3 regions of the Micromonospora sp. A202 genome follow, and region 3 is predicted to be linked to each of the others. Evidence: riboswitches for the same ligand, from Rfam matches in the RefSeq annotation. Region 3 holds a riboswitch; each other region holds the start of a gene.

Region 1 (5,699 bases), 1.6 Mb from region 3:
GGCGGTGGGGTCGCGGGCGATGGCCAGCAGAACGTGCCCGTGGTTGGTGAGGAATGTCCAGTTCCGCCCACCACCGGTGTCGCCCGCCGCCGTCTTCGTCATCGTGTGACCGCCTCTCCGGATGCCGACCCTGCCCTCGGGGAGTCTGGTCGGCCCTGCCCGGGGTGCGTTACCCAGGGGCGGGCTGAAGTCAACGTATGAAATCCATATCACGTATACCTTGACGCATCTTACGGTGCGTGTGACCGTAAAAGCCGAGCCAGCGCCCGCCGCCGGCCCGGCTCAAGAGCCGGTTGACCAGGTCAGATGCGTCGAGACGAGGTGCGGGGATGAGTCATTCCGGAACGCCCGGCGGACAGCCGGGCCCGCAGCGGACCACCGACCGCGCCCCGGCGCCGAGCGAGCCGGCCCGCGCGTACGCCGAGTTGATCGCCGGCAACCGGCGCTTCGTCGGCGGCGCCCCCCGCCACCCCAACCAGGACGCCGGGCACCGGGCCGCGGTGGCCGACGGGCAGCACCCGTTCGCGGTGATCGTCGGCTGCTCCGACTCCCGCCTGGCCGCTGAGATCATCTTCGACCGCGGGCTGGGCGACCTGTTCGTGGTCCGCACCGCCGGCCACACCGCCGGCCCCGAGGTGCTCGGCAGCGTGGAGTACGCGGTGACCGTGCTGGGCACCCCGCTGGTGGTGGTGCTCGGGCACGACTCGTGCGGTGCGGTACAGGCGGCCCGGGAGGTCGCCACGACCGGCACCCAACCCCAGGGGCACCTGCGGGCGGTGGTCGACGCGGTGCTGCCCAGCCTGCGCCGGGCCGAGACCGAGGGTGTGCAGGACATCGACGGCATCGTCGACATCCACATCGCACAGACGGTCGAGACGCTGCTCGGGCAGTCGCCGGTGCTGGCCGACGAGGTGGCGCAGGGGCGGTGCGCGGTGGTGGGTGTGTCGTACCGGCTCGCCGCCGGAGCGGTCAGCCCGGTGGCCGCCGTGCCGGCCTGCTTCGCGACGCTCGGCGAGGAGGCCGGGCCCCTCGACCCGGCCGCGCCCGCCGCCGCCTGACGCTGACGCGACGAGGGCCGCCCCGCGCGACGCGGAACGGCCCTCGGCGAGGGTTCAGCGGGTCAGAGCAGCGACATGTGGACGTGGTCGGTGTGGTTCGACGGCCCGCTGTACGAACTCCAGCCGGTCGCCGGGAACCAGATCTGCCGGTTCCAGATCACGTAGTAGATGCCCAGCCGGTCGGCGTTACGGATGAGGAAGGCGGCGACGTTGTTGCCGTACCTCCGGGTGTCATCGTTGTGCCACGGGGCGAAGCCGCTCTTCTGCAGCGACCAGTCGCAGGCGCGGCCCTTCGGATGCTCCCACGGCCCACCGGATCGGTAGCAGCCGACAAACCGGTTGTAGCCGGCCGCCTTGACCTCCTTGTACGCGTGCAGGGTGCGGGGCGTGACGCAACCGGACGTGGTCGGGTCGTTCTCGCTGCACGACTGCGGCTTCCAGTCACCGTCGGCGGTGCGACCCGGGCCGATCTTGGCCACCTTCGAGGTGGCGTCCACCAGGCCGCCGGTGAAGCCCTTGCCGCCGACGAGGGAGAGCGCCTTGTCCGCCTCGCTCTTCCGCTTCGCCATCAGGGCGGTCTGCTTCTGCTGCTCGCGGACCTCCGCGTCGAGGGCCAGCTTGGCCTGCTCGGCGCGGGCCTTCGCCGTGTTGACCTCGGCGAGCTTCTTCTCGTTGACCATGTTCATCTCGTCGAGCACCGCGGCACGCTGGACGAAGGCGTCGGGGGCCTTGCTCTCCAGCAGCATCGCGAGCGCGCCGATCCGGCCGGTCCGGTACGACTGGGCGGCGATCAGCCCGACCTGTGGGGTCAGCGCGTCCAGGTCGGCCTTTGCCCGGTCGACCTCCAGCGCAAGTTCCAACTGCCGCTTCTTGGACTTGTCCAGTTGGGACTTGGCGGCGGAGTAGTCGCGGTTGGCCTGCTCGATGACGTCGGTCAGCAGTTGCGGCTCGCCGTCCTCCTCGTGCCCGGACGGTGTGGGGGTCGTCGGGGCGGCGTGGGCCGGGAGGGGCCCGGCGAGCACGGTCAATGCGGCGATCACGGCCACCACGGGTGTCAACCAGCGGCGTAGGGGTGCCGTCACAATGTTCCCTTCCGTCGACCGCCGACCGGGTTAGCTGACGGGTTCGGGGCGGAAGTGGCCCCTACCGCTGACGCGGATTCACCCCACGTACCTGGGTCCCCGATTCGCCGGTTGGCGATTGGGCGGTGGCACCGCAGGCGCCGCTTCGCGCCTTCATCGGTAACCGGCAGCGAGGTTACCCGAGAGTCGGCCGTGTGAGCTACGCCTGGATGCCGACCAAAAGCGTCATTTCGCCATAGCGTTGAGTGACCAGTGACGTGGTTCTCAGGGTGGACGCCCGATCTGGTCACGCTGAGGAGTGTCACCATGCCGTATCCGTGCTCCTGTTCGACTCCGGCCACCCGTCGGTGGCGGTGGATGGGGGTGGGGTCCGCGTCGGATCCGGCTCGTCGGGGCGACCCGCTCGCGGTGAGATGAGTGCGGCCAGTGCCTCCGCCCGGTCCGGCTGAGGTCGCGGGGCGGAAGCGTCGGTGGACGGTGTGGCGTCCGCACGCCCGGCCGCGGTCACCACTGCGGCCAGCCCGGTTGTCAGTGGCACGGCGGCGATCAGGCCGAGGGTGGCGACAGCGCTGCGGACGATCTCCTGCGCGAGGAACTCGCTGGTGAGGATCTGCCCGATCGGCCGCGCGTCGGCGGTGAGCAGGAGCAGCAGGGGCAGCGACGCGCCCGCGTACGCCAGCACGATGGTGTTGACAGTGGAGGCGATGTGCGCGCGGCCGACGCGGGTCGCGGCGCGGTAGAGCTGCAACCGGGTCAGGCCGGGGTTGGCGTGCGCCAACTCGGTGACGGTGGCCGCCTGGGTGACCGTCACGTCGTCGAGCACCCCGAGCGAGCCGATGATGATTCCGGCGAGCAGCAGACCGTGCAGGTCCACGTCGCCCTGGAACATCGACAGCGTGGTGGCGTCCTCGCTGCCGAAGCCGGTGAGGTGGGTTGCCGCCGTCGCGATGGTGGCGAGCACGCCGGTCAGCACCAGGCTGCCCAGGGTGCCGAGCACCGCGACCGAGGTCTGTGCGGTGACCCCGTGCGTCAGGTAGAGCACCACGAACATGATCAGGGCGGCACCCACCACCGCCACCAGCAGAGGTGACTTGCCGGCGCCGATGCCCGGCAGCACGAAGGTGAGCAGGATGGCGAAGCTGGCCGCCAACCCGGCGAGCGCGGCCAGACCCCGCCACCGACCGAACGCGACGATCGCCGCGGCGAAGACCACCGCCAACCACAGCATCGGGGTGCCGCGCTGGTGCTCGGCGATGTTCCAGTTGCTGGTGCTGGGATCGGTGGGATCGGTCAGCTCGACCAGGATGACCTCGTCGCCGACCGCGACCCGGGGTGCGCCCGGCCCGTCGGGCACCGGTGTCTGCACCTGCTGGCCGGCGGACGGCCCGTCGTCCACCCGGACGTCGACAGTGCCGCACGGGCCGCCGCCGACGCGTGGTGTGCCCTCCGGGCTCGACGGCGTCGGCGGGCATGGTTCGGTCACCACCCGGGTCACCGTGCCGGGGAAGCGCGGCACATCCGCCCCGCCGTCGGTCTCCGATGCCCCACCGCGCGGCCAGAGCAGCAGTGCTGCGAGCACGGTGGCGACGAAGAGGGGCACCACCGTCATGATGAGGATCCGCCGGACCCGGGGCGGGGCGGACGGAGCGGGGCGGGTGTGGTCGGAACCCAAGGCGAGACTCCCAACGATCCGGTGCGGGGTACGTGTCAGTGGGCCGGTCGGTTCATCCGCACTGCGGAATCGCGGCGGGAGACGCGGCGGATCGCTGACCGGCGACCACCCGATCACGGATGGTCAGTGCCCGGCCCGGGCGGCCAGGAGCGACGCCACCGGGTGGCGGCGCCGGTGCCCGTTCGTGCAGCGGCATGCGGGGGGTCATCGTGGGGAATGCTAACCAGCCCGGTCCGGGGACGCAGGTCGTGACGGAGTGTCGCCGCTGAACCGCTCGCGTGCCGGTCCCCGGCCAGGCATGTTGGAGACATGCCCGCTCAATCACCGCCCGATCCCGGCCATGAGCGGCACGCCACCCCGGCCGCGCCCCCGCAGCAAGCGGGGCACGACAAGCACGCCGGGCACGACAAGCACGCCGGGCACGACAAGCACGCCGGGCACGATCCGGCGATGTTCCGTCGTCGCTTCTGGGCCTGCCTGGCGCTCACCATCCCGGTGGTCCTGGCCAGCCACCTGGTCTGGGACCAGCTGGGTCTGAGCTGGGACGTTCCCGGCCGCTCCTGGGTGGGTCCGGTGCTCGGCTCGGCGGTGTTCTGGTGGGGCGGCTGGCTGTTCCTGATCGGTGCGGTCCGGGAGGTGCGGGACCGGGCGCCCGGGATGATGCTGCTGGTCGCGATGGCGATCACCGTGGCGTACACCGCGTCCCTGGCGACCAGCCTGGGCGTCTTCGACCTGGACTTCTGGTGGGAGTTGGCCGCGCTGGTCACCATCATGCTGCTCGGGCACTGGCAGGAGATGAAGGCCATCGGGCAGGCCCGGGGAGCGCTCGTGGCGCTGGCCGCGCTGCTACCGGACGAGGCCGAGCGGGTGGCGGCGGATGGCCGGGTCGAGGCGGTGCCGGTGACCGGTCTGCGGGTCGGTGACGTGGTGCTGGTCCGCCCGGGCGGGCGGGTGCCGGCCGACGGGCGGATCATCGATGGCGGCGCCGAGCTGGATGAATCGATGATCACCGGGGAGTCGCGGCCGGTCGCCCGGTCGACGGGTGATCGGGTGGTGGCCGGCACCGTCGCCACCGACTCGGCGATCCGGGTCGGTGTGGAGGCGCTGGGTGAGCAGACCGCACTCGCCGGCATCCAGCGCATGGTCGCGCAGGCCCAGGCTTCCGGTGGGCGGACCCAACTGCTGGCCGACCGTTTCGCCGCGGCGCTGTTCTACGTGGCCACCGGCACCGCCGTGCTGACCGTGCTGGTCTGGACCGCGCTCGGTCAGCCCGACGAGGCGGTGGTGCGTGCGGTCACCGTCCTGGTGATCGCCTGCCCGCACGCACTGGGTCTGGCCATCCCCCTGGTCGTCGCGCTCTCCACCGCGTTGGCCGCGCGGTCCGGAATCCTGGTCAAGGACCGGTTGGCGTTGGAGCGGATGCGGACGGTCGGCGCGGTTCTCTTCGACAAGACCGGCACGCTGACCCGGGGCGAGCACGCGGTCACCGACGTGGTGACGGTGCCGGGCATCGGGCGGGACGAGGTGCTGCGGATCGCGGCGGGTGTCGAGTCGGACAGTGAACATCCGTTGGCCCGGGCGATCGTGGCGGCGGCCGGACACGCGGCCCCGGCCGCCGGGTTCCGGTCGCTGCCGGGCCGCGGTGTGCAGGCGACGATCGACGGTACGGAGTACGCGGTGGGCGGGCCGGCGCTGCTGCGGGAACTGGGCCTGTCGCTCCCGACGGAACTGGTGACGGCGAACGAGCGGTGGTCGGCGCGGGGTGCTGCGGTGCTGCATCTGGTGCGGCTGCCGGACACCGTGCTCGGCGCGTTCGCGTTGACCGACGAGGTGCGTCCGGAGGCCCGGCGGGCCGTCGACGAGCTGCGTGCCGAGGGCGTCCGAACC
Region 2 (5,699 bases), 810 kb from region 3:
CGGGCCAAGGGTCACGAGGTGCTGCTGCTCACCGACCAGGTCGACGAGGTGTGGGTCGAGCGGGTCGGCGCGTACGACGGTCGGCCGCTGCGGTCCATCGCCAAGGGCGAGATCGACCTGGACACCGACGAGGAGAAGCAGCAGGCCGAGGCCGAGCGCGAGCAGCAGCGGCAGGAGTTCGCCGCCCTGCTCGACTGGCTGGGCGCCACCCTGACCGACAGCGTCCGGGAGGTGCGTCTGTCGTCGCGACTGACCACCTCGCCGGCCTGCGTCGTCGGCGACGCCCACGACCTCACGCCGACCCTGGAGAAGATGTACCGGGCGATGGGGCACGAGGTTCCCCCGACCAAGCGGATCCTGGAGATCAACCCCGGTCACCCGCTGGTGTCCGGGCTGCGCAAGGCCCACGAGCAGGGCAGCGACCAGGCGGCCCTGACCGAGACCGCCGAGCTGCTCTACGGCCTGGCGGTGCTCGCCGAGGGCGGTGAGCTGACCGACCCGGCCCGCTTCACCCGGACGCTCGCCGACCGGCTGGCGCGCACCCTATAGCTGGCGTACCCGTCAAGCGGCGGGCTTCCCGGGTTACCGGGTGGCCCGCCGCCGGCGGTGGCCGGCTACCAGCGGTTCCAGTGGGCGAACCCGTCCGCGTCGGCCCGCGGACCGGGCTTGAAGTCGGTGCCCAGGGTGTACGCCACCGGCGTGAGCGCCACCTGCACGACGGTGTCGTAGGGGATGCCGAGCAGGTCTGCCATCTCCCTTTCGTAGCTGAGATGGCTCGTGGTCCACGCGGTGCCGAGCCCGCGTTCCCGGGCGGCCAGCATGAAGCTCCAGAACGCCGGGATGACCGAACCCCAGGCCCCGGCCTGCCCGCGCACGCTGGCCAGCTCGGCGCGGGACTCGACCCGCAGGCAGGGGATGAGCAGCAGCGGCACCTCGTGCAGGTGGTCCGCCAGGTGTTGCAGGCTGCCGGCGATCCGGCCCCACTGCTCGGAGGCGAAGTCCATCCGGCTGAAGGCCGGCCCGGTGCCGCCCGACGCGGGTGGCGATGCCATCAGCCCGAGTCGCCACAGTCGGGCGACGGCGGCCCGGGTCTGCGGATCCTCGACGAAGATGAAGTCCCAGCGTTGCCTGTTGCGGCCGCTGGGGGCCTGAAGCGCGATGCGCAGGCAGTCCTCGATCACGTCACGGGGGACCGGGCGTCCCAGGTCGAGACGCTTGCGGACGGCGCGGGTCGTGCTCAGGACCTCGTCGGCGGACAGGCCCAGTGTGCGCGGCCCGCTCTGCCCGGCCGGTTTGGTGTCGCTCATGCGGGAACTCCCACTCGTTCTGTCAGCTCGAGGTTGGCGATGACCGCGGGAAGGAGCCCGGGAAACCGGTCATTGATGTCGTCCGCACGCAGTTCGTGTCTCCGGAAGCTGCCGTTGGGCGTGACACGGAGGACGCCGGCTGCCCGCAGCACCTTCAGGTGATGCGACAGCGTGGACATGCTCACCTCGGACAACGCGTCGAACTTCCCGCAGACGACCCCACCGGCCTGCGCCAACTGTCGTACGACACTCAGGCGCACCGGGTCGGCGAGGGCGCCGAGCACGGTGGCGAGGTCGACCGAGGCGAGATCGGGATGATGCAGGGCTCTCATGGACGCCATGCTAGCTTTGGTTTCGTGATTTCGAAAATCTTCCAAATGAAGAGCGGAGCACGGTCATGCCGGTCGAAACAGTGATCTTCAGCGGGGAGGGCCGGCACGCCGATCCCTGGCACCCGTTGGCCGAGACCAGCGCGGCGATCGCCCAGCTCGTCGGCGACGCGGGCCCGGTGGCGATCGTGACCACCGTCGACCAACTCGCGGCCGCACTCGACGGTGCCCGCCTCCTGGTAGTGAACGCCAGCGCCGACCGCACGACCCCGATCCCGCAGGACGAGGAGTTCGGCCGCGTCCTCGACGCCTTCCTGGCCCGTGGCGGCAGCCTGCTCGCCACGCACAGCGCGACGATCGCGTTTCCCCAGCTCGCGACCTGGCGGTCCACGGTCGGCGCCGCCTGGGACCACGGTCGGACCTTCCACCCGCCGATCGGAACCAGCCTCATCCGACGCACCGACATCGAGCACCCGATCACTACCGGTCTCGTGGACTTCGAGGTGCACGACGAGCGCTACACCGACCTGGAGTTGCTCGACGGCGTCGACGTCGAGACTCTCTACGTCCACGACGAGGGCGGCGACACCCACCCGCTCGTCTGGGCGCGCACGGCCGGGAGCAGCCGGATCGTCTACAACGCACTCGGTCACGACGCCCGGTCGTACGAGTCGCCGGGGCACGTCGAGCTGCTGCGGCGCATCGTGCTCTGGCTCCGTCACCGCATCTGATCCGCAACGGTCCACGGTGGTCACTGCACACCGACCGGCCGCCCGCAACCGCTGCGGGTGACGCCCCGCGTGCCCCGGTGAAGAACTTCACAGGGGTTGGGCGATCGTCACCGACCGTGCCTAACGTCGGTCGGGTTCGCCACTGCGGACACCACGGCCGGCAACGCCAAATCCTGCCCCCGGTCGGTGGAACCCAGTCACCCGGGCAGGAGCGGGGGACCCAAACGTTCCTCGGTGCACGTCACCTCGGGGTGAAGCCGCGATCGTGCGGCCGGGCTCCTCGGCCCGAACCCGACAGCTCACCTCGCCGGCGTGGAGGAAGTTCACATGACGTCTGTCTACACGCCCCGTCACCGACGGGTCACCACCCGCCGTCTCGCCGTCGGCACCCTGGCCGTCGGTGCGGTCACCGGTGCTGTGGCCCTCTTCGGCCCGGCCGCCCCCGCGCAGGCCGCGGTCAACTGGGACGCGATCGCCAAGTGCGAGTCCGGCGGTAACTGGAAGATCAACACCGGCAACGGCTACTACGGTGGCCTGCAGTTCTCCCAGAGCACCTGGGCCGGCTACGGCGGCAAGAAGTACGCCGCCCGCGCCGACCTGGCCAGCCGCGGCGAGCAGATCGCCATCGCCGAGAAGGTGCTCGACGGGCAGGGCATCGGCGCGTGGCCGACCTGCGGCAAAAAGGGCGGTTCGTCCGGCGGCTCCGCCACGAAGCCGTCGACGAAGTCCACGCAGAAGCCCACCGCGAAGTCCACGGCGAAGCCCACCGAGCAGCAGGAGCGGCCCTCGCGGCGGGAGCAGCCGGCGACCCGCAACCACGAGCGCACCGCGCCGACCACGGGCGGCCAGACGTACCTGGTCAAGCCGGGCGACACCCTGTCGGAGATCGCCGACAGCCACCGGGTGGCCGGCGGTTGGCAGGCGCTCTACGAGCACAACCAGCAGCTGATCGGGGCCGACCCGGGCCTGATCTTCCCGGGTCAGCGGCTCAGCCTCTGACGGTCTTCCCGGGTCAGCGGCTCAGCCTCTGAGGGATGACACACGAACGCTCGGCCGGGTCACCGGCCGAGCGTTCGTACGTGTGGTGCGGATCAGCCCGAGCGCCCGTACCCCGGGGGGAAGCCGTCACGCCGCGGAGGCGGATGCCTTCGACCCTCGGTGCGACGCGACCGGGCCGGCGTTCCAGCCCCAGCGGGGCGCCGGTGCGCTGCCCTCCCCGGACCAGCCCGTGCCGCCCTCCTCGTTGTCGCCGCCGTCGATGGTCACCTCGCCCGGGGCGGGTGTGCTGCGGGCCAGTCGCATCGACTGCTCCGCGCCGGCGCGGGCCGCGCACGGCCAGGACTGCCCGGCGCACTGAAGGTTGCGGCACCGACCCTCGTCGTCCGGCTCGTGGGCGCTCAGCACGTCGATCGCCAGTTGCCAGAGCAGCGGGTCTGTCACGTCGTGCGGCCGCTCGGCAGTGCGACTCGGCCGGTTGCTGGTGTCGTCGTCGGACATTGTGGGTCCCCCCTTGTCAGGCTGTACCCCACAAGGGTCACCCGTCAGCCGCCGGTTAAACCGCCGACCTGCTGTGATGTGTCTCCGGTCGCAGCGTTCGCCGGGACGCCGCACGCAGATCGGTCAATCCGGCAGCAGCGGCATCTCGACGCCCGGCTCCCGGCCGAGCAGGACCGCTCGGGTCAGCGCCGTTGAGCCGAACCGGTCACGGACCGCGTCCACCGCAGCGTCCAACTCCGCGCCCGGATCGCGGTGAAACGGCAGCTCCGGTTGCACGGGGTTGTCGTCCAGGTTGCCCACTGAGACACCGATCAGGGTGACACCACGACGATCGATCTCGGTCAGCGCGGCTCGCAGCAACGCGCGCGCGGCGGCGAGCAGCGGCGTCGTGTCGGCGGTCGCCTTGCCGATGGTGTGCGAGCGAGTGGCCCGGGTGTAGTCGCCGAAGCGCAGCCGCAACACCACGGTGCGACCGGAGCGCCCAGCCGCCCGCATGCGGCGGCTGACCCGGTCGACCAGGCCGGCGAGGATGGCATCCAGCTCCGCCGGGGCATGCGGCGTGCGGCTCAGCGCATGCTGCGCGCCCATCGAACCGCGTCGACGGCCGACCTGCACCGAGCGAGGATCGCGGTTGTGCGCCAGAGCGTGCAGGTGCCGGCCGGCGCCCGAGCCGAGCAGCGACACCAGGGCGGCCTCACCGAGCCGGGCCACCTCACCGACCGTACGGATCCGGCGTTCCCGCAGCTTCGCTGAGGTGACCGGCCCGACGCCCCACAACCGCTCGACCGGCAGTGGGTGCAGGAACGCCAACTCGGCGTCCGGTGCGACCACCAGCAGACCGTCCGGCTTCGCCACCCCGCTGGCCACCTTCGCCAGGAACTTCGTGCGGGCCACACCCACCGTGATCGGCAGGTGGACCCGTTCACGAACCTCCCGGCGCAGCCGCTCGGCGATCTCGGCCGGCGACCCGACCAGCCGCCACAGGCCACCGACGTCCAGGAACGCCTCGTCGATGGAGAGCCCCTCGACCAGTGGCGTGGTCTGCCGGAAGATCTCGAAGACCGCCCGGCTCGCCGCCGTGTACGCCGACATCCGGGGCGGCACCACGATCGCGTCCGGACAGAGGCGGCGCGCCTGCTGACCACCCATCGCGCTGCGTACGCCTCGCGCCTTCGCCTCGTAACTGGCCGCGAGGACCACGCCGCCCCCGACGATCACCGGCCGCCCCCGCAGGCGCGGGTCGTCACGCTGCTCGACCGACGCGTAGAAGGCGTCCAGGTCGGCGTGCAGGATGCTGGCGCCGGGCGACACGTACACATGTTCGCATGGCGGGTGGCCATCTCTGCAATGAGCTGGGCGAACGTCCGATCAGTCGAGGCAGAACTCGTTGCCCTCCGGGTCGGCCATGACGAGGTGACCGGCGCCCAGTGGGGGAGCGGGCTCGTGGCGACTGAGTCGGGTGGCGCCGTATGCGGCGAGTCGTTCCGCCTCCGCCTCCAGCGCCGCCATCCGCTCGTCACCCGTGAGCCCGGGAGCGGCCCGCACATCGAGGTGTACGCGATTCTTCACCTGCTTGGGCTCGGGCACCCGCTGGAAGAACAGGCGCGGTCGCACACCCTCGGGGTCGACCACCGCTGAGGCGTCGTTGCGGTTCTCCGGCGGGACCCCCATCGCGTCCAGCGCCTGCTCCCACGACTCGAAGTTTCCGGGCGGTCCCTGCAACTGGTAGCCGAGGGCCTCGGCCCAGAACTCGGCCAACCCGGCGGGGTCGGCGCAGTCGAAGGTGATCTGGACGTCGCGGGCCATGTCAGCTCCCTGTCTCGTGATCTGGTCGG
Region 3 (5,699 bases):
CGTGGCGGGCGCGGCGTCGCTCGCGTGCGACAGCGTCAGTCGCCTACGCCGGCGGGCGTACGGCGTCGAACACCCGCACCAGCCGGGTGTACGAGTCGCTCTGGTTGTCGACCACGCAGACCAACGCGGCGGGTGCGCCGAGGCAGCAGAGTTCCCAGGGGACGTGCCTGCGGCGCTGACCACCAAGTCAGCTTCGGTGATCAGTTTCGGTAGCGAGGTGGTGGGCGGGACCGGCCGGATGATCTGCCGACGTTGGTGGAATCTCTGAACTCCCGCCCGGAAAAAGGTTAACGCCCACGGATGGTCCGGTCCGCCACCAGGGCAGCCTGTGCCTACCCATTCCGCGTTGGCGGGGGTGGAACGCGTCCGGTTCACCCGGGAGTGCCCCGGGTAGGGTGCCCCGGGTACGGCCCCTGCTGGGCCGTCGCGGGCGTCGCCGTCGCGCCGTCCGACGTCGTACCGAGGAGGACACGCACGTGCTGGTGACCTTGCCGAGCGTCGGGATCCCAGCATGACGAGCGCCGCCGCGGAGACGGCTGCCCGGCCCACCCCCGCGCCGGCCCGGCTGCCCTCGCTGACCGGGCTGCGCTGGATCGCCGCGTTGCTGGTCTTCGGATTCCACGCGGGCACCATGCGGATCATCGCCGAGCCGGACTACAAGGCCGTGGTCGACGCGCTGTTCACCCTCGGCCTGTCCGGGGTGCAGTTCTTCTTCATCCTGAGCGGTTTCGTGCTGGTCTGGTCGGCCCGCGTAGGCGACTCCCGGCGCACCTTCTGGCGGCGACGGGTCGCCAAGATCTATCCGAATCACCTGGTGCTGTGGGGGGTGGCGCTGCTGGTCGCCTGGTGGTTCGCCGACCCGGTCCTGCCGGCGGTCGCGCTGGAGAACCTGCTGTTGTTGCAGGCCTGGGATCCCCGACCGGGCTGGTTCTACAGCATCAACACCGTGAGCTGGTCGCTCTCCTGCGAGTTCTTCTTCTACCTCTGCCTGCCGTTGGCGCTGCCGCTGCTGCGCCGGGCCCGGCCGAAGCTGCTCTGGGTGCTGATCGTCGCGCTACCTCTGCTGATCCTCGCGCTCTGGCCGGCCCAGCACCTGGTGCCGGAGGCGAGCCGCTGGTGGTTCACGCAGATCTTCCCGCCCGTACGGTCGCTGGAGTTCTGGATGGGCGCGGTGGCGGCCGAGCTGATGCGCCGTGGCCTCTGGCGGGGCCCGGGGCTGACCGCAGCCAGCGTGATCTTCCTGGCCACCTGGGTGGCAGCGGCAGAATGGATTCGCGCCGAGCTGTGGACCACGCTGCTCGCGGTGGCGTATCTGCTGGTGATCACTGCCGCCGCGGACGCGGACGTCCGAGGTAAGCGTTCCCCGTGGCGGTCCCGACCGGTGGTCTGGCTCGGCGAGGTCTCCTTCGCCTTCTACCTGGTGCACGTGCTGGTGATGACGAGCGTGCTGCGCTGGAGCGGTGACTGGGGGACCGGCTTCCAGGGCTGGCGTGGCCCCGTCGCGGTGCTCGGCTTCCTACTGGTGAACCTGGTCCTCGCCGGGCTGCTGCACCGCTTCGTCGAGACCCCGATGATGCGCCGGCTCGCTCCACGCCGCCCGGCCCGCCAGGTGGCCGTCCCTCAGCAACGCACCGCCAGCATTGAAGTCAACGGCCGCGAAGACCGCACCGCCGATGGCGTCGGGACCCAGGCCCAGGCCGGCGAAGCCGCCGTCGGCGACGTCGAGCAGGCCAGCGGCCGATCGACGTACGCCGAGTCGCGCTGAGGCGTCCGCACTGGTCAGCGCGGTCGGCGCGGCGTACGCCGACACGCCCGTGGTCGATGCGCCCGGGCCGGCGTGACGGTAGCGTCGGGGCGTGCTTCCGGTCGCGTTCACCTGTCCCCTGTGGTGGGTGGCGCGCTGGGCGACACGGGTGCTGACCAGCCTCGCCGTCGTCGCGGCCCTGGCGCTTGGCGCAGGCCCGGCCTCGGCCGCCGCGCCAACGCCGACCGCCGCGCCAACGCCGACCGTGCACGCGGCCCCAGCGGTCGCTGAGGGAGCCGCCGAGAAGGCCTTCCCGGTCTGCTCAGTCGACTCGCACCCGGCCCTGCGCGGCCGGGGCGTCATCGTGGTGGCCGGAGTGCCGCTGGTGTGCGCGGCCGGGTCTGAACGGCTGCCCCTCGTGGATGGTCCGAGGAGCTGGGCGCCCCGGGCTCCACCCGGGCGCTGATCCACCGGGACGAGCGTCCCGTCGCCGCGCCCTGTCGATCCACCCGTCCCGCACCTCGCCGATCCGTGGCCCACCGTGGCCCGGTGGCCGGTGGGGCTCCCACCGCATTGTTCTCTCCCCGAGGTGCCGACCATGGAGACCGTCGTCTTCTACCAGTTCGTGACCGAGGTGCCGCAGGCCGCCGCCATCTGGTCAGCCCTGTTCCTGCTGGCACTGGGCGTACTCATCGTGCTGGCCGCCCGCCCCGAGCGGGACCGGCCAACGGACGACCCGGCCCCGGCGGCGCCTACCGCCCGGGAGTTGGCTGAGGCCGAGGCCGTCGACCTGCGCCGGTACGCCGAGGAAGTGGCCGTCGCCGCGGCCGGCGCGGGGCAGAACGCCCGGCGGCGACGGGCTTCCTGGCTGACCGCTCAGGAGCAGGTGGAGCGGGCCTGGGGCAGGTACGACGAGGCGGACGTGGCCGCGCGTCGCTTCGCGGGAGCCGGGGCGCTGCCCACCCCGCATACCCCCCGCACCCCCGCCGAGTACGCCTCCCGGGAGCGCTACCTGCATCGCGCGGCGGCGGCGGCGCACTGGCGGGGCGACCTGACCATGGCGCAGTTCGGCGACGTGTTCGGGCACCGGCACGGTTGGGATTCCCGGCGGCACCCGGTCGAGCAGGAGGTGCTGCTGAGCCGGGCGATCCGGGACGCGAGGCTGGCCGACTACCAGGCCGCAGCCACCCGGGAGCGGGCCGCCTGGCGGGACGCGGAACTGGCCGCCGAGTCGGCCCGCACTCTCGCCGAGGAGGCGTACGCGGCAGCGGCCCGGCGGCGGCCGAACCCGGTACCCGCCCGCCGGGCGGCTACCCGGGTGTTCCGTCCCGCCCTCGTGGCACGTTGGCGCCCGGCTCGCGCGGGTTGAGCCCGATCCGTTATGTGAGCCCGGTCATGTCTATGGCGAATCGGGCGTCGGGCACGATTGGCTCGATTGTCCCCGTGATTGTGGCCGCATTATCGGCGACCTGTCCGGTTGTCGCCCGTTGGCGTCACCGTAACCGCTTGTCCCATCGAGTCACGTCAGCGGCAATACGCGCAGAAATTGTCGCGCCGATTGGGGTTTACACAGGTGAACCCGGCTTGGCAGGGTGAGAGCCGGCCAGTACTGTCGTCCTGTCCGGTGCGGTAACCGATCGCAAGAGGCGACGCCGCGCCGACCCGCTCAATCGTGATGAACGAACCGGGGACCCATCAGTAAGTCCGGGGTGAATCCGCGAGCCATGGCCCGCGGTAGGGCGATCTTCCCGCCCGAATCCGTCAGCTAACCCGGTAGGCGGTGTCGGAAGGAGTTCCATCCTCGTGCAGCACCTTTCCACCCCTCGGTTGTTCCTTCGCCTCCACGGCGTAGCGGTGCCCCCGCTCATTCGTCCAGTGACGGTGAGCTGACCCCCCCGGGTCATCGCCTAACCGCCCGGCCGCGCCGGGCGTTCCCCTGAGCGGTTCACCATCCGCGGACCATCGTCCGCGCGCTGGCGCCTGCCCGGATGCCGGTCCGGCCCCGGTGTGCCGCTCTCCCCCCGATCCGTGGAGGACCCCGTGAAGCACACCCTGAAGCGTCAGCTCCGCCGCCTCACCACCGAGCGTCCGTACCAGATCGTTGCCGCCTCCGCCGCGGCCCTCGCCATCGCCACCACCACCGGCGCCCTGCTCACCACCGCCGACGACGCGCCGGCCGGCCAGCGCACCGCGACCACTGTCGCCGAGATGCGCAGCGACGTCGCCGCCTCCCGCGGCGAGGTGCGCGAGGCGTCCCCGTCGGCCAGTGCCGCGCCGACCACCGCAGCCCCGACCACCACCGCCGCGTCACCCACGGCCAAGGCCAGCAGCAATCCCGACCTGACCCGTAAGCCGGAGCGGCCGAAGCCGCCCGCGACGAAGGTGCTCGACTACGACTACGAGGCGCAGAACACGTACTACAACTGCGGCCCGGCAGCCACCCGTAACGCGCTCAGCGCCGCCGGCATCGACCGCACCCAGAACGAACTCGGCGCCGAGCTGGGCACCAGCGAGATGGGCACCAACTCGGCCCTGGACACCACTCGGGTGCTCAACGCCGAGGTGAAGGGCTCTCCGTACCGGACCCGGATGTTCGCCGGCGCGCCCAGCCCGGCCCAGATGGACCAGCTCCAGGCCGACGTCGTCAAGGCCATCACCGACGGCCGTGGCGTGGTCGCCAACGTCGTCGGTGACGCCACCGACACCAACGGCGGCTGGCACTCCTACGGTGGCGGTCACTACATCGCCGTCGTGGGTTACAAGGACAACGGCCGGACCGTGCGGATCGCCGACTCGGCGAACCCGGCCGACGCGTCGTACTGGATCACCACGATCGACCTGGCCAACTGGATCGCCAGCCGGGGCTACTCCGCCTGACCCAGGCACGTTGACCGCTTCGGGCGCCGTCCCCCACAAGGGCCGGCGCCCGCGGCGTCTTCACCGAGCGGTCAGGCCTGCGCCGCATCGACGACCCTCGTACCTGGTCGCGAACCGTGGGAGACTGCGGCCGTGGTGGATGAATCAGGTGGCCGGGCAGGCCGTGGGCCGATCCTGTTGCTGCTGCACGGGATGGGGGCGACCGGGGACGTCTGGCTGCCCTCGGCCCCACTGCTGGAGCAGCACTGGCCCGGGCGGTGGCTGGCACCGGACCTTGCCGGTCACGGCTGGTCGGCCCCGCTGCCGTCGTACTCCTTTGATGGGTTCGCCGAGCGGATCGCCCACGGCCTGGTCGCCGACGACCGGATCGTCGTGCTCGGGCACTCGCTGGGCGGGGTGGTCGGCCTGGCGTTGGCCGCCCGCGCCGCCGGGATGCCGGTGGACGCGGTGGTCGGGCTGGGCATCAAGGCGGTCTGGTCACCCGACGAGCTGACCCGCGCGGCCGAGCTCGCCGCGCGCCCGGTGAGCTGGTTCGCCAGTCGCACCGAGGCCGCCCGCCGCTACCTGCGCGTCTCCGGGTTGGTCGGCCTGGTCCCGCCGGATCATCCGGTGGTGGACGCCGGGTTGCGTCAGGTCGACGGCCGGTGGCGCCTCGCCATGGACTCGACAGCCTTCGGCGTCGGCGAGCCCGACCTGGTCCCGTTGCTGGCGGCGACCGACGTGCCGGTGGTGCTGGCCCGCGGGGAACACGACTCGCTGGTCACCGACGAGCAGCTCAAGGCGTACGGCGTACCGGTCGTCACGCTGCCCGGTCTCGGCCACAACGCACACGTGGAGGACCCGGCTGCCGTGCTGGCGCTGCTCGACCCGTACCGACGCGGGTGAGCTGGATGAAGCGGACGCGGTGGCTGGTCACCTGGCTCCGAGCATCCGGCGGACCCGGCCGGCGACGGCCTGCTTGACCCGCCCGCGCAGTGACCGCGCGTGGAGGGTATTGACCTCTGTCTGGAGCGTCCGGGTTTCGTCCCGCAGCCACTGGATGCGCGTCAGCAACTCCTCGGGAGAGTAGGAGGAGACC

Evidence for each region. A riboswitch is a leader RNA that binds a small molecule or an ion and turns the genes downstream of it on or off. The one in region 3 is predicted to bind cyclic di-AMP.
Region 1: it holds a riboswitch for cyclic di-AMP, as region 3 does, so the genes downstream of both, FBZ33_RS01260 (hypothetical protein) here and FBZ33_RS08740 (C39 family peptidase) in region 3, are expected to answer to the same signal.
Region 2: it holds a riboswitch for cyclic di-AMP, as region 3 does, so the genes downstream of both, FBZ33_RS12480 (transglycosylase family protein) here and FBZ33_RS08740 (C39 family peptidase) in region 3, are expected to answer to the same signal.

The regions. Positions count from the first base shown of each region.
Region 1 is NZ_VFMP01000001.1:263,981-269,679, forward strand. Features, by position in the region: gene FBZ33_RS01250 (MarR family winged helix-turn-helix transcriptional regulator) at 1-102, opposite strand, end outside; gene FBZ33_RS01255 (carbonic anhydrase) at 330-1,058, shown strand; gene FBZ33_RS01260 (hypothetical protein) at 1,121-2,140, opposite strand; cyclic di-AMP (ydaO/yuaA leader) riboswitch at 2,145-2,275, opposite strand; gene FBZ33_RS01265 (YibE/F family protein) at 2,442-3,812, opposite strand; gene FBZ33_RS01270 (copper-translocating P-type ATPase) at 4,122-5,699, shown strand, end outside.
Region 2 is NZ_VFMP01000001.1:2,706,061-2,711,759, forward strand. Features, by position in the region: gene htpG (molecular chaperone HtpG) at 1-549, shown strand, start outside; gene FBZ33_RS12465 (nitroreductase family protein) at 615-1,307, opposite strand; gene FBZ33_RS12470 (helix-turn-helix transcriptional regulator) at 1,304-1,639, opposite strand; gene FBZ33_RS12475 (ThuA domain-containing protein) at 1,705-2,367, shown strand; cyclic di-AMP (ydaO/yuaA leader) riboswitch at 2,522-2,694, shown strand; gene FBZ33_RS12480 (transglycosylase family protein) at 2,695-3,366, shown strand; gene FBZ33_RS12485 (hypothetical protein) at 3,493-3,864, opposite strand; gene dinB (DNA polymerase IV) at 3,988-5,175, opposite strand; gene FBZ33_RS12495 (VOC family protein) at 5,233-5,670, opposite strand.
Region 3 is NZ_VFMP01000001.1:1,891,973-1,897,671, forward strand. Features, by position in the region: partial or broken gene FBZ33_RS33300 (spore coat protein) at 74-249, opposite strand; gene FBZ33_RS08725 (acyltransferase) at 512-1,765, shown strand; gene FBZ33_RS08730 (hypothetical protein) at 1,857-2,210, shown strand; gene FBZ33_RS08735 (hypothetical protein) at 2,343-3,113, shown strand; cyclic di-AMP (ydaO/yuaA leader) riboswitch at 3,398-3,539, shown strand; gene FBZ33_RS08740 (C39 family peptidase) at 3,773-4,621, shown strand; gene FBZ33_RS08745 (alpha/beta fold hydrolase) at 4,754-5,506, shown strand; gene FBZ33_RS08750 (polysaccharide pyruvyl transferase family protein) at 5,534-5,699, opposite strand, start outside.